3 regions of the Marinobacterium sp. YM272 genome follow, and region 1 is predicted to be linked to each of the others. Evidence: predicted binding sites of a transcription regulator. Region 1 holds the regulator's gene; each other region holds the start of a gene.
What was found. Region 1 encodes sigma-54, which starts transcription at its own class of promoters, with help from an activator protein. Its sites were predicted from a motif close to TGGCACNNNNNTTGCTNT; they were not measured.
Positions count from the first base shown of each region.

Region 1 (3,690 bases):
TCTTCATGCGCGATGCCGAGACCCGCTACTGGGGTGAGGACGGCTCTTTTCAACGCAGCTGGACAACCCCCGAACTGCGCCACTACCCCAGGCTCAACTCCAGCAAGCTACTTGAGCCCAGCACGCTGATGCCGCAGGATAAGGGTGGGGCATACAAAATACGCGCCAACGAAGGCTGGGTGCTGGATGATCAGAGTGAGATTCAGCTTGCAGGCGATGTGGAGGTTAACCATAATCCGCTATCCGGGCCCGGCTCGGTACTGACAACCAGTACGCTCAGCGTTTACCCACCCAGGGATTATGCCGAGACAGACGCCCCCGCCACGTTGATTCGCGAAGACGAGCGCACCGAAACCACCGGTCTCGAGGTGTACTTCGACGAGCGCCGGGTTGAACTGCTTTCTAACGTAAAGGGTAGATACAATGCGCCTTAAACCGACCCTTCCTGCCGCGATCTGCAGCCTGGTATTCTGGCTGTCGGCTCCTGCCATGGCGCTTCCCGAGGATTCATCCCAGCCGATCCAGATCGGCGCCGACAGCGCCAGCATGAACGACAACACCGGCGTGACCGTGTACCGGGGCAACGTGGAAATCGAACAGGGCTCGATGAAAATTCGCGGCGACCAGGTCGAGCTTTACCGCAGCGCGGACGGCGATGTAGACCGTATCGTATCTATTGGTCGACCGGCAGAATTTGAACAAAAACCCAACGCCGATGACCCCGTCACCCATGCCTACGGTTTGCGCATGGAGTACCGGGTAAACCGGCAGGAAATCACGATCACGCAGGAAGCCCGCGTCGAACAGGGAAAAGACACATTTTCCGGCCAGCGCATTGTCTACAACATGGACAAAGCGATAGTTAACGCCTTCAGCAGCGAAAGCGGCGACCAACGGGTCAAAATGGTGATTCAGCCCAAGCAGGCTGGAGACAACCCATGATGCAGCTTGAAGCCCTCCACCTGGCCAAGAGTTACAAAAGCCGCCAGGTCGTGCGTGATGTATCGCTGCAGATCAGCAGCGGCGAGGTCGTTGGCCTTTTGGGCCCCAATGGCGCCGGCAAGACTACCTGTTTTTATATGATCGTCGGTTTGATCAAGGCGGATCACGGCCAGATTCGCATCAACCAGGACGACATTACCCGGCTACCGATGCACGGCCGGGCCCGTTCCGGTATCGGCTACCTGCCGCAGGAAGCGTCCATATTTCGCAAGCTCAGCGTTAAAGACAACCTGCTTGCCATCCTGGAAACACGCAAAGACCTGAGCAAGGCGCAGCGTGAAGCCAAGCTGGAACAGCTGCTCGAAGAGTTTCATATCACCCATCTGACACACAGCATCGGCATGTCGCTGTCAGGCGGTGAACGCCGCCGCGTGGAAATCGCACGCGCCCTGGCAACCGAGCCCCACTTCATCCTGTTGGATGAGCCGTTTGCAGGCGTAGATCCGATCTCCGTCGGGGATATCAAGCAGACGGTAAGACACCTGCAGGACAGGGGCATCGGCGTGCTGATCACAGATCACAACGTACGTGAGACGCTCGATATCTGTCAGCGCGCCTATATTGTAAGTGACGGCGGGATCCTGGCGCAGGGCAACCCGGAACAGATCCTGGCAAACCAGCAGGTACGTCAGGCTTACCTTGGCGAGCAGTTCAGGCTCTAGCAGCCTGGGGCGCCACTAACACCGACCCAGTAATGGTTTATCGCGTAGTAGTATGAAGCAATCCTTACAGCTCAAAATCGGTCAGCAACTCACCATGACGCCACAGCTGCAGCAGGCGATCCGTCTGCTTCAGCTATCGACGCTGGATCTGCAGCAGGAGATCCAGCAGGCGCTGGAGAGCAACCCGCTGCTCGAGGTCAGCGAAGAGGATAACGAACTGCCGGGCAGCGACGACGGCAATGAGAGCGATAACACCCAGGAAAAACCTGAAGCCGCCGAAAGTGGCGAATCCGAGCGCGAAGAAAGCTACGAAGATACCCCGGAAGACAGCTGGAGCGAGGATATCCCGACCGAGCTGACCACTGACAGTTCCTGGGATGACACTTACCAGACGACCCCGGCCGCCTCCGCTCCCGCGCGCGATGATGACTGGGAACCGGGCGATAACGACACCCGCGACGAGACCCTGCAGGACCACCTGATCTGGCAGCTCAACCTGACACCGATGAGCGATAACGACCGTCTGGTGGCTGAAGCGATCATCGACGGTATCGAGCCGGATGGTTATCTCACCCTGTCAGTGGAAGAGCTGATCGAGCAGTTCACCCGCCAGTACCCGGAAGACTTCATCGAGACCGAGCAGGACGAGATCGAAGCAGTCCTGCACCGTGTCCAGCAGTTCGACCCGCCCGGCGTTGCAGCCCGCGACCTGAGCGAGTGCCTGGCGATCCAGCTGCGCCAGCTGGACCCCGACACCCCGTACCTGCAGGACGCACTCAGGCTGGTCAGCGAGCACCTGCAACTGCTCGGCAACCACGACTACAAAACCCTGCTGCGGCGTATGCGGGTGAAGGAAGAGCAACTGCAGGAGATCATCCGCCTGATCCAGTCGCTGAACCCGAAACCCGGCGCGATGATCAATCCGAGCCAGTCGGAATATGTCATCCCCGACGTGGTGGTCACCAAAATCAAGGGTGAGTGGGCGGTCAACCTCAACCCCGAGGCCGCGCCGAAACTGCGGATCAACGCCCAGTATGCTGACCTGATCCGACGCGCCGACAACAGCGCCGACAACAATTTCCTCAAGAACCATCTGCAGGAGGCGCGCTGGTTCCTTAAGAGCCTGCTGAGCCGCAACGACACCCTGCTGAAGGTGGCCACAGAGATCGTTGAACGCCAGTCCGATTTTCTTGAACAGGGCGAAGAGGCGATGAAACCGATGGTGCTGCATGACATCGCCGAAGCGGTGGGCATGCATGAATCGACCATCTCGCGCGTCACCACACAAAAGTACATGCACACGCCGCGCGGCATCTTTGAGCTGAAGTATTTCTTCTCCAGCCATGTCAGCACTTCGGACGGCGGCGCAGCCTCCTCCACCGCCATCCGCGCGCTGATCAAAAAGCTGGTGTCAGCGGAAAATCCGGGCAAACCGCTCAGCGATAACAAGATCGCTCAACTGCTGGACGAACAGGGAATCAACGTCGCCAGACGCACGATTGCAAAATATCGTGAAGCGATGGCAATTCCGCCTTCTAATGAGCGGAAGCGTCTGGTTTAATTGAAGTGGAAAGCACGATAAAAAAGCGTGCATTGTGACTAGGAGAAAACGTATGCAGATCAACATCACTGGCCATCATGTCGAACTGACCGATGCCCTTAACGACTATGTTCGTACCAAGTTTGACAAACTGGAGCGCCATTTCGATAACATCACCAACACCCAGGTGACTCTGAGCGTTGAGAAGCAGCGTCAACAGGCCGAAGCCGATCTTCACCTGGCCGGCGGCCAGATTTTCGCGACGCACGAACACGATGATATGTATGCAGCCATCGACGGACTGGTGGATAAACTTGATCGCCAGATCATCAAGCACAAGGAAAAGATGAAGGCGCACAAATAAACGAAAACCGGACGCTCCTGTCAGATAATGAACTTAACTGAACTGCTGAACGAATCGCGCACTCTCTGTCACGCCGATGTCGTCAGCAAAAAAAGAGCCCTCGAACTGGCCAGCGATACTCT
Region 1 covers NZ_CP194171.1:1,365,817-1,369,506, reverse strand. The annotation lists gene lptC (LPS export ABC transporter periplasmic protein LptC) at 1-434, shown strand, start outside; gene lptA (lipopolysaccharide transport periplasmic protein LptA) at 424-942, shown strand; gene lptB (LPS export ABC transporter ATP-binding protein) at 939-1,664, shown strand; gene ACQUQP_RS06320 (RNA polymerase factor sigma-54) at 1,717-3,225, shown strand; gene hpf (ribosome hibernation promoting factor) at 3,278-3,568, shown strand; gene ACQUQP_RS06310 (PTS sugar transporter subunit IIA) at 3,596-3,690, shown strand, end outside.

Region 2 (3,690 bases), 100 kb from region 1:
TTTAGTAAACTAAATGAGCATTTTGAGCCTGTTTTTAACGCCGCTACCGGCAACGCAGGTAGCTTTTCAATAGCCTGATCAGTTGTTGCGGTTGGCCACCGCTTCCTTAGCTTCTTTGACCAGATCTTCACCGATCTTCGGAGCCCAGGTGTCGTAAACCGGCTTGGTCGCTTCAACAAAGGCTGCGTGCTGCTCCGGTGTCAGATCGATCACCTCGACGCCGCGCTCCTGGATTTTCGCCAGGGTGGCGTCCAGTTCGCTGCGGGACTTTTCAATCTCCCACTGACCGGCATCGATGGCGGCCTGTTTCAGCAGTGCCTGGTCGTCCGGTGAGAAGGTGCGCCATACACGGGTGCTGACAGCGAAGACCAGCGGGTCAGCCATGTAGTGCCAGCGGGTCAGGTATTTCTGGCCTACCTGGTCGATACGTGCCACGTCAAAAACAGACAGCGGGTTTTCCTGGCCGTCCACGGCGCCGGTGGTCAGTGCCGGCTTGGCATCGGCCCAGCTCATCTGGGTCGGGTTGGCGCCCAGGGTGGAAAAGGTGTCCTGGAACAGCGGTGACCCGACGACGCGGATCTTAAGACCCTTCAGATCTTCCGGGTTGCTGATCGCCAGTTTGGAGTTGGACAGCTCGCGGAAGCCGTTCTCACCCCAGGCCAGCGGAGTGACGCCGCGCTTTTCGATCGCCTGGAAGATTTTCTCGCCGGTTTCGCCCTGGGTGATCGCGTCGATCGCCTGGTGGTCCGGCATCAGGAATGGCAGTGAGAACAGGTTCAGCTCCGGAACCTGGGGCGACCAGTTGATGGTGGAGCCGACGGCCATATCGATCAGACCTGAGCGCATGGCGGAGAACTCCTTGGTCTGATCGCCGGAGACCAGCTGAGCGCTGCTGTAGATCTTCATGTTGATGCGCCCTTCGGAGCGCTCGTTCACCAGCTCGACCCACTTCTCAGCGGCCTGTCCCCAGGGGAAGGCGGCGGGGAGCACGGTGGATACGGTGTATTCAGCCTTGTACTCGGCCTGGGCAAAGGGGCTGAGCAGCAGGCAGGAGGCTGCGGCTGCCAGCAGGGTGCGTCTTTTCAGCATCGGGGCGTCCTTTTCGATCTTTTTGGGCATCGCTTCACAGAAAGCTGTTGTGCTTATTAACTGTGGGCAAGGCGGCACAATATGCCGCAGCCCGTGGCGTTGGTAAAGCATTTGCCGGCCGCAACCTAGAGTAAGTGGCAGCTAGCACGAAAATCGATGCGTCAGCTCAAGTTGTGAACAAGCCTGGCACTGAAAGAGTGCGGGTCGAAGCGCGGCTCCTGGTTGGATTGTGCACTGTTCTGGATGTCGTGCCTCGTGCGGTGCACCTTTTTGGCTGGGTTTGTCTCTCTTTTTCCACAGGCGTTAGCACTTATTGCAAGTAATACAGAGGATTGGAGCAAGTTGGTCCGATGGTTGCTTATTCGTATTAAGAAATTAAATATCCTTTGGGTAATAGTATGGCGGGTTCTGGTGTAGGCCGGAACACGTGAATGCACTGCGGAGACCGACCTATGGAAAATATGGTGCTCGAACTTGGGTACGCCCTCGATACCTTTTACTTCTTAATGTGCACTGCGCTGGTGATGTGGATGGCGGCTGGTTTCGCCATGCTGGAATCCGGTCTGGTGCGCGCGAAAAACACAGTCGAGATATTGAACAAGAACGCGCTGCTCTATGGCATCGCCTGTATCGTCTATCTCGTCGTCGGCTACAACATCATGTACCCGGCTAACCCGGTGAGCTCTGTCATCCCGGGGATCGACTTCCTGCTGGGTGCCGATAACAGCGTTGAGGACGTGGTCGCCGGCGGTGACGGCGCGCCTTACTACTCTGCCATGGCTGACTTTATCTTCCAGGCGGTATTCGCTGCTGCCACCATGTCGATCGTATCCGGCGCCGTGGCTGAGCGGATGAAGCTTTGGCCGTTCCTGATCTTTGCCGTCGTGATGGTCGCTGTGATCTACCCGGTAGAAGGCTACTGGAAGTGGGGCGGCGGTTTCCTCGATCAGCTCGGTTTCCAGGACTTTGCAGGCTCTGTGGTTGTCCACATGGCCGGTGCTGCAGCGGCTCTGGCGGCGGTAATTCTGGTCGGCCCGCGCAAAGGTCGCTTCGGACCGAATGGCGAGGTACGTGCCATCCCGGGTGCAAACCTGCCGATGGCAACCCTGGGTATGTTCATCCTGTGGATGGGCTGGTTCGGCTTCAACGGCGGTTCTGAGCTCAAGATCGCCAACGTGGATGAGGCTAATGCGGTCGCCAAAATCTTCGTCAACACCAACGCGGCGGCTGCCGCCGGTATGGTGGTTGCCGCACTGGTGGCGCGCTTCCTGTTCGGTAAGACCGACCTGACCATGACCATCAACGGTGCTCTGGCCGGTCTGGTGGCGATCACTGCCGAACCGCTGCTGCCGTCCGCTGGTGTGGCGAGCCTCATCGGCGCCGGCGGTGGCGTGGTGGTGGTGTTCTCTGTACTGCTGCTCGACAAGCTGAAACTCGATGATCCGGTCGGTGCGATCTCCGTGCACGGTTCCGCCGGTATCTGGGGCATCTTCGCGGTACTTATCAGCAACCCGGACGCGACCTTCATGGGCCAGTTGATCGGCACCGCCGCCACCTTCGCCTGGATGTTTATCGCCAGCTTTATCGTGCTGCTAATCATCAAAGCGGTTATGGGGCTGCGTGTCAGCGAACAGGAAGAAGCGGAAGGTATGGACGTGCATGAGTGTGGTATGCACGCCTATCCGGAGTTTGGACCGGATCACATCAAATAACGTCAGCGCGTTTACAGCTTTGCCCTCCATCAAAGGCCCTTCGGGGCCTTTTTATCGTTCAGTGGCAGCCGTGCTAAGGCGGGCCGGCAAGAGTTCCGCTGGTATCAGGTGAAAGCGGTGAGTGACTCAATGTGGCAGGCGACGGGGCTGGCGGTTTGTTGTCTCCATATCGAAAGGTCAACGTGGTAGGATGCGTTCCGGTTTTGGGAAGCTATGCAAAGCCTCCTTCGCTTGGATGTAACTCAAGGATTGACACCAGTTGGCAGTAGAATCTCGTTCATTTTTGATGTTGCAGGGTGTTGCTTCTCCCTTTTTTGCACGCCTCGCCGACGCTTTGCGTGCATGCGGTCACAAGGTCTATAAGGTTAATTACAACGCCGGCGACCTGGCGTTCTGGTTTCCCCGGGGCGATCACGCCCATTATCGTGGCACTCTGGAGCAACTACCTGCGTTCCTTGAGTCGCTTTGGCAGAAATGGGGTATTACCGATCAGATCCTGTTTGGTGATCGACGGCCGGTGCATCGTGCCGCGGTAGAAAGTGCAGAGCGCTTTGGCGTGCGTACCCACGTATTCGAAGAGGGCTATTTCCGGCCGTTCTGGGTCACGCTGGAGCGTGAAGGTGTCAATGGTCACTCTCTCTTGCCGCGGGATCCGGACTGGTTTCGCTCGGCTGCCACTTTCCTGCGTGATCTGCCGGAGGAAAAGCCCAACCGCTTTCGCTCGGCATTTCGTAAACGAGCCGGCTACGATGTGATCTATCACGTCGCCGGGATGCTGAATCTTTTTCTCAACCCGCGCTACCAGACCCACTCCCCGATAACTGCACCGGTGGAGTATGCCGGTTATATCGCGCGTTTTATGCGCCTGCCGTTCTGGCGCAAACGCGAT
Region 2 covers NZ_CP194171.1:1,262,529-1,266,218, forward strand. The annotation lists gene ACQUQP_RS05930 (DctP family TRAP transporter solute-binding subunit) at 79-1,089, opposite strand; gene amt (ammonium transporter) at 1,542-2,801, shown strand; gene ACQUQP_RS05940 (capsule biosynthesis protein) at 3,061-3,690, shown strand, end outside.
Region 2: the regulator sigma-54 is predicted to act here: its motif matches at 1,433-1,450, upstream of amt (ammonium transporter).

Region 3 (3,690 bases), 440 kb from region 1:
TCGGGTTGACCACCAGGTCGTTAGAGCGGCTGTGGATACCCAGTACCATACCTTCATAGACCTCGATGTTGGGGTCTATGAACAGGCGGCCGCGCTCCTGCAGGCTGAACAGCGCGTAGCCCAGTGCCTTACCGGTGACCATGGAAACCAGTACGCCGTTGATGCGCGAAACTACTTCACCTTCGCGAACCGGACCATAGTGGTCGAAGATGGAGGTCATGATACCGGTGCCGGACGTCATGGTGAGGAACTGGCTGCGGAAGCCGATCAGGCCCCGGGACGGGATCATGAAGCTCAGACGTACACGGCCCTTGCCGTCCACTTCCATGTTGGTCATGTCGCCGCGGCGTTTACCCAGTTCTTCGATAACAGCACCCTGGTGCTGATCTTCGACATCGATCATCACCTCTTCGTAAGGTTCCTGGATGATGCCATCGATCTCTTTCTGAATAACTTCGGGACGTGAAACGCCCAGCTCGAAGCCTTCGCGACGCATGCTTTCGATCAGTACCGACAGATGCAGTTCACCGCGGCCGGACACCTTGAACTTCTCCGGGCTGTCGCCGGGCTCAACGCGCAGAGCTACGTTGTGGATAAGTTCGCGATCCAGACGGTCCTTGATGTTACGGCTGGTGATGAACTTGCCTTCCAGGCCGGCAAACGGGGAGTCGTTTACCTGGAAGGTCATGGAAACGGTCGGTTCATCGACGGACAGAGCCGGCAGCGCTTCAACGACTTCCGGATCACACAGGGTATCCGAGATGTTCAGTTCGTCGAGTCCGGTGATGCAGATGATGTCACCGGCCTGAGCTTCGTTGACCTCAACACGCTCCAGGCCGTGATAGCCCATGATCTTCAGGATACGGCCGTTACGCACTTTAGCGTGGCGGTCGATCGCCTTGACCACAGTGTTGGTTTTAACCTTGCCGCGAGTAACGCGGCCGACACCGATGACGCCCACGTAGCTGTTGTAATCCAGAGCGGAGATCTGCATCTGGAAAGGACCTTCGGTATCCACGATCGGCGGGTGCACATGCTCGACGATCGCTTCGAACAGCGGCGTCATATCTTCGGCCATCTCTTCCGGGTCGTTGCCGGCGATGCCGTTGATAGCTGAAGCATAAACAACCGGGAAGTCCAGCTGTTCGTCAGTAGCGCCGAGGTTATCGAACAGATCGAAGACCTGATCCATAACCCAATCCGGACGGGCGCCGGGACGGTCGATCTTGTTGATGACGACGATAGGACGCAGACCCTGGGCAAACGCCTTCTGGGTGACGAAGCGGGTCTGTGGCATCGGGCCGTCAACGGCGTCCACCAACAGCAGAACGCAGTCGACCATGGACAGTACACGCTCTACTTCACCACCGAAGTCGGCGTGTCCCGGAGTATCAACGATGTTGATGCGGTAGTCGTTCCAGCGTATAGCCGTGTTTTTAGCCAGAATGGTGATACCGCGTTCGCGTTCCTGGTCATTGGAGTCCATGATGCGCTCGGCGCCTTCGTCACGACGAGCGAGCGTGCCTGACTGCTGCAGGAGTTTATCGACGAGGGTGGTTTTGCCATGGTCGACGTGCGCGATGATGGCGATATTTCTGAGATTTTCTATCACACGGATATACCTAGTTTAGTGCTGAAAGGGAGGCATTATACGTAACGCCTCAAGAACAATCGATTACTGTGTGAACATCCGTTGGCTGGACGTGCTCCGGTCAAACTTTGACGCCGCTGATAGAGGCCAGAAGCAAATCTTTGCGGTATGATGTTTCAACGGTTGCCAAGGGTGCTGTATAGGTGCCGATGGGCCGATATAGTGCATAAAAAGAAGTTGTGCCTGAATTTGGTGCGCCTCTAGGCTAAGCTTTTAGCTTGAGTGCCCAATTTTATTGGCAGTGAGCACAATTTAGGTGCTGGCACGCATGTTGCTTAAACAGCGCCATGGTTAACGCGTTGGAAAACGCGTGGCTTAAATAGAATTAAGCGTCTGGCAAATTCATCGAGTGGAGAGAGTCACATGTCAGAGAATACTCTGAATCTCATTAAAGAAAGCGAAGCGCGCTGGGTTGACCTGCGTTTTACCGATTCCAAGGGTAAAGAGCAGCACCTGACTATTCCGGTAACCGAAGTTGGTGAAGACTTCTTCGAAGAAGGCAAAATGTTCGATGGTTCTTCCATCGCTGGCTGGAAGGGTATCAACGACTCCGACATGATCCTGATGCCGGACGATAGCGCTTCCCTGCTGGATCCGTTCGCTGAAGACGCCACTGTTATCGTTCGCTGCGATATCGTCGAGCCGATGACTGGCCTGGGTTACGAGCGTGATCCGCGTTCTGTTGCCAAGCGCGCAGAAGAGTACCTGAAGTCTACCGGTATCGCCGACACCGCTATGTTCGGTCCGGAACCGGAATTCTTCGTATTTGATTCCGTTGAATGGCACGCTGACATGAGCGGTTGCGGTTACACCGTCAACTCTGAAGAAGCTGCCTGGGCGTCTTCCCACAAGATCGAAGGTGGCAACATCGGTCACCGTCCGCGCGTTAAGGGCGGTTACTTCCCGGTTCCCCCGGTTGACTCCCTGCACGATCTGCGTGCCGCCATGTGCGACGCCATGACTGCTATGGGTCTGGAAGTTGAAGTACACCACCACGAAGTAGCAACTGCTGGTCAGTGTGAAATCGGCGTTGCCGGTAACACCCTGGTCAACAAGGCTGACGAAGTACAGGTCCTGAAGTACTGCGTTCACAACGTTGCTCACTCTTACGGCAAGACTGCTACCTTCATGCCGAAGCCGATCGTTGGCGATAACGGTTCTGGTATGCACGTACACCAGTCTCTGTCCAAGGACGGTGTTAACATCTTCGCAGGTGATGCGTACGCTGGTATGAGCGAAACCGCTCTGTACTACATCGGCGGCATCATCAAGCACGCTAAAGCGCTGAACGCACTTTGCAACCCGGGTACCAACTCCTACAAGCGTCTGGTACCGGGCTTCGAAGCACCTGTTATGCTGGCTTACTCTGCCCGTAACCGTTCCGCTTCCATCCGTATTCCGTACGTAACCAGCCCGAAAGGTCGTCGTATCGAGACCCGCTTCCCGGATCCGATCGCCAACCCGTACCTGGCTTTTGCGGCTCTGATGATGGCTGGTCTGGACGGTATCCAGAACAAGATCCACCCGGGCGATGCTGCGGACAAGGATCTGTACGACCTGGAGCCGGAAGAAGCGGCTGAAATCCCGACTGTCTGCGAGACTCTGTCTGAAGCTCTGGACGCTCTGGAAGCGGACCGTGAATTCCTGACCAAGGGCGGCGTCTTCACCGACGACATGCTGGACGCGTACGTCGGCCTGAAGCGTGAAGAAGTTGCACAGGTCAACATGACTACTCACCCGGTTGAGTACGACCTGTACTACTCCGTATAAATACCGAATTCGGTAGTTTTGAAAAGGCCTCCTGATGGAGGCCTTTTTCGTTTCCGGCGCTGGTTGTGCAAAAACGCATCATCAGCCGCGGTCTACTTTCGGTGCGTTTAAAAAATGCATGCGCACCAATATGGTGCGATAATTCCTATCCAGTCTGGCGAGTTTTCCGGCAGTGCTCCGAATATGCGCAGTTGTGGCGCTTTTGCGAGCATTCTCTACTTGGCGTTTAACTTGCATAAATGAAGCTCAGTTATATAGAGAGCGAGTCA
Region 3 covers NZ_CP194171.1:928,894-932,583, forward strand. The annotation lists gene typA (translational GTPase TypA) at 1-1,612, opposite strand, end outside; gene glnA (glutamate--ammonia ligase) at 2,015-3,421, shown strand.
Region 3: the regulator sigma-54 is predicted to act here: its motif matches at 1,912-1,929, upstream of glnA (glutamate--ammonia ligase).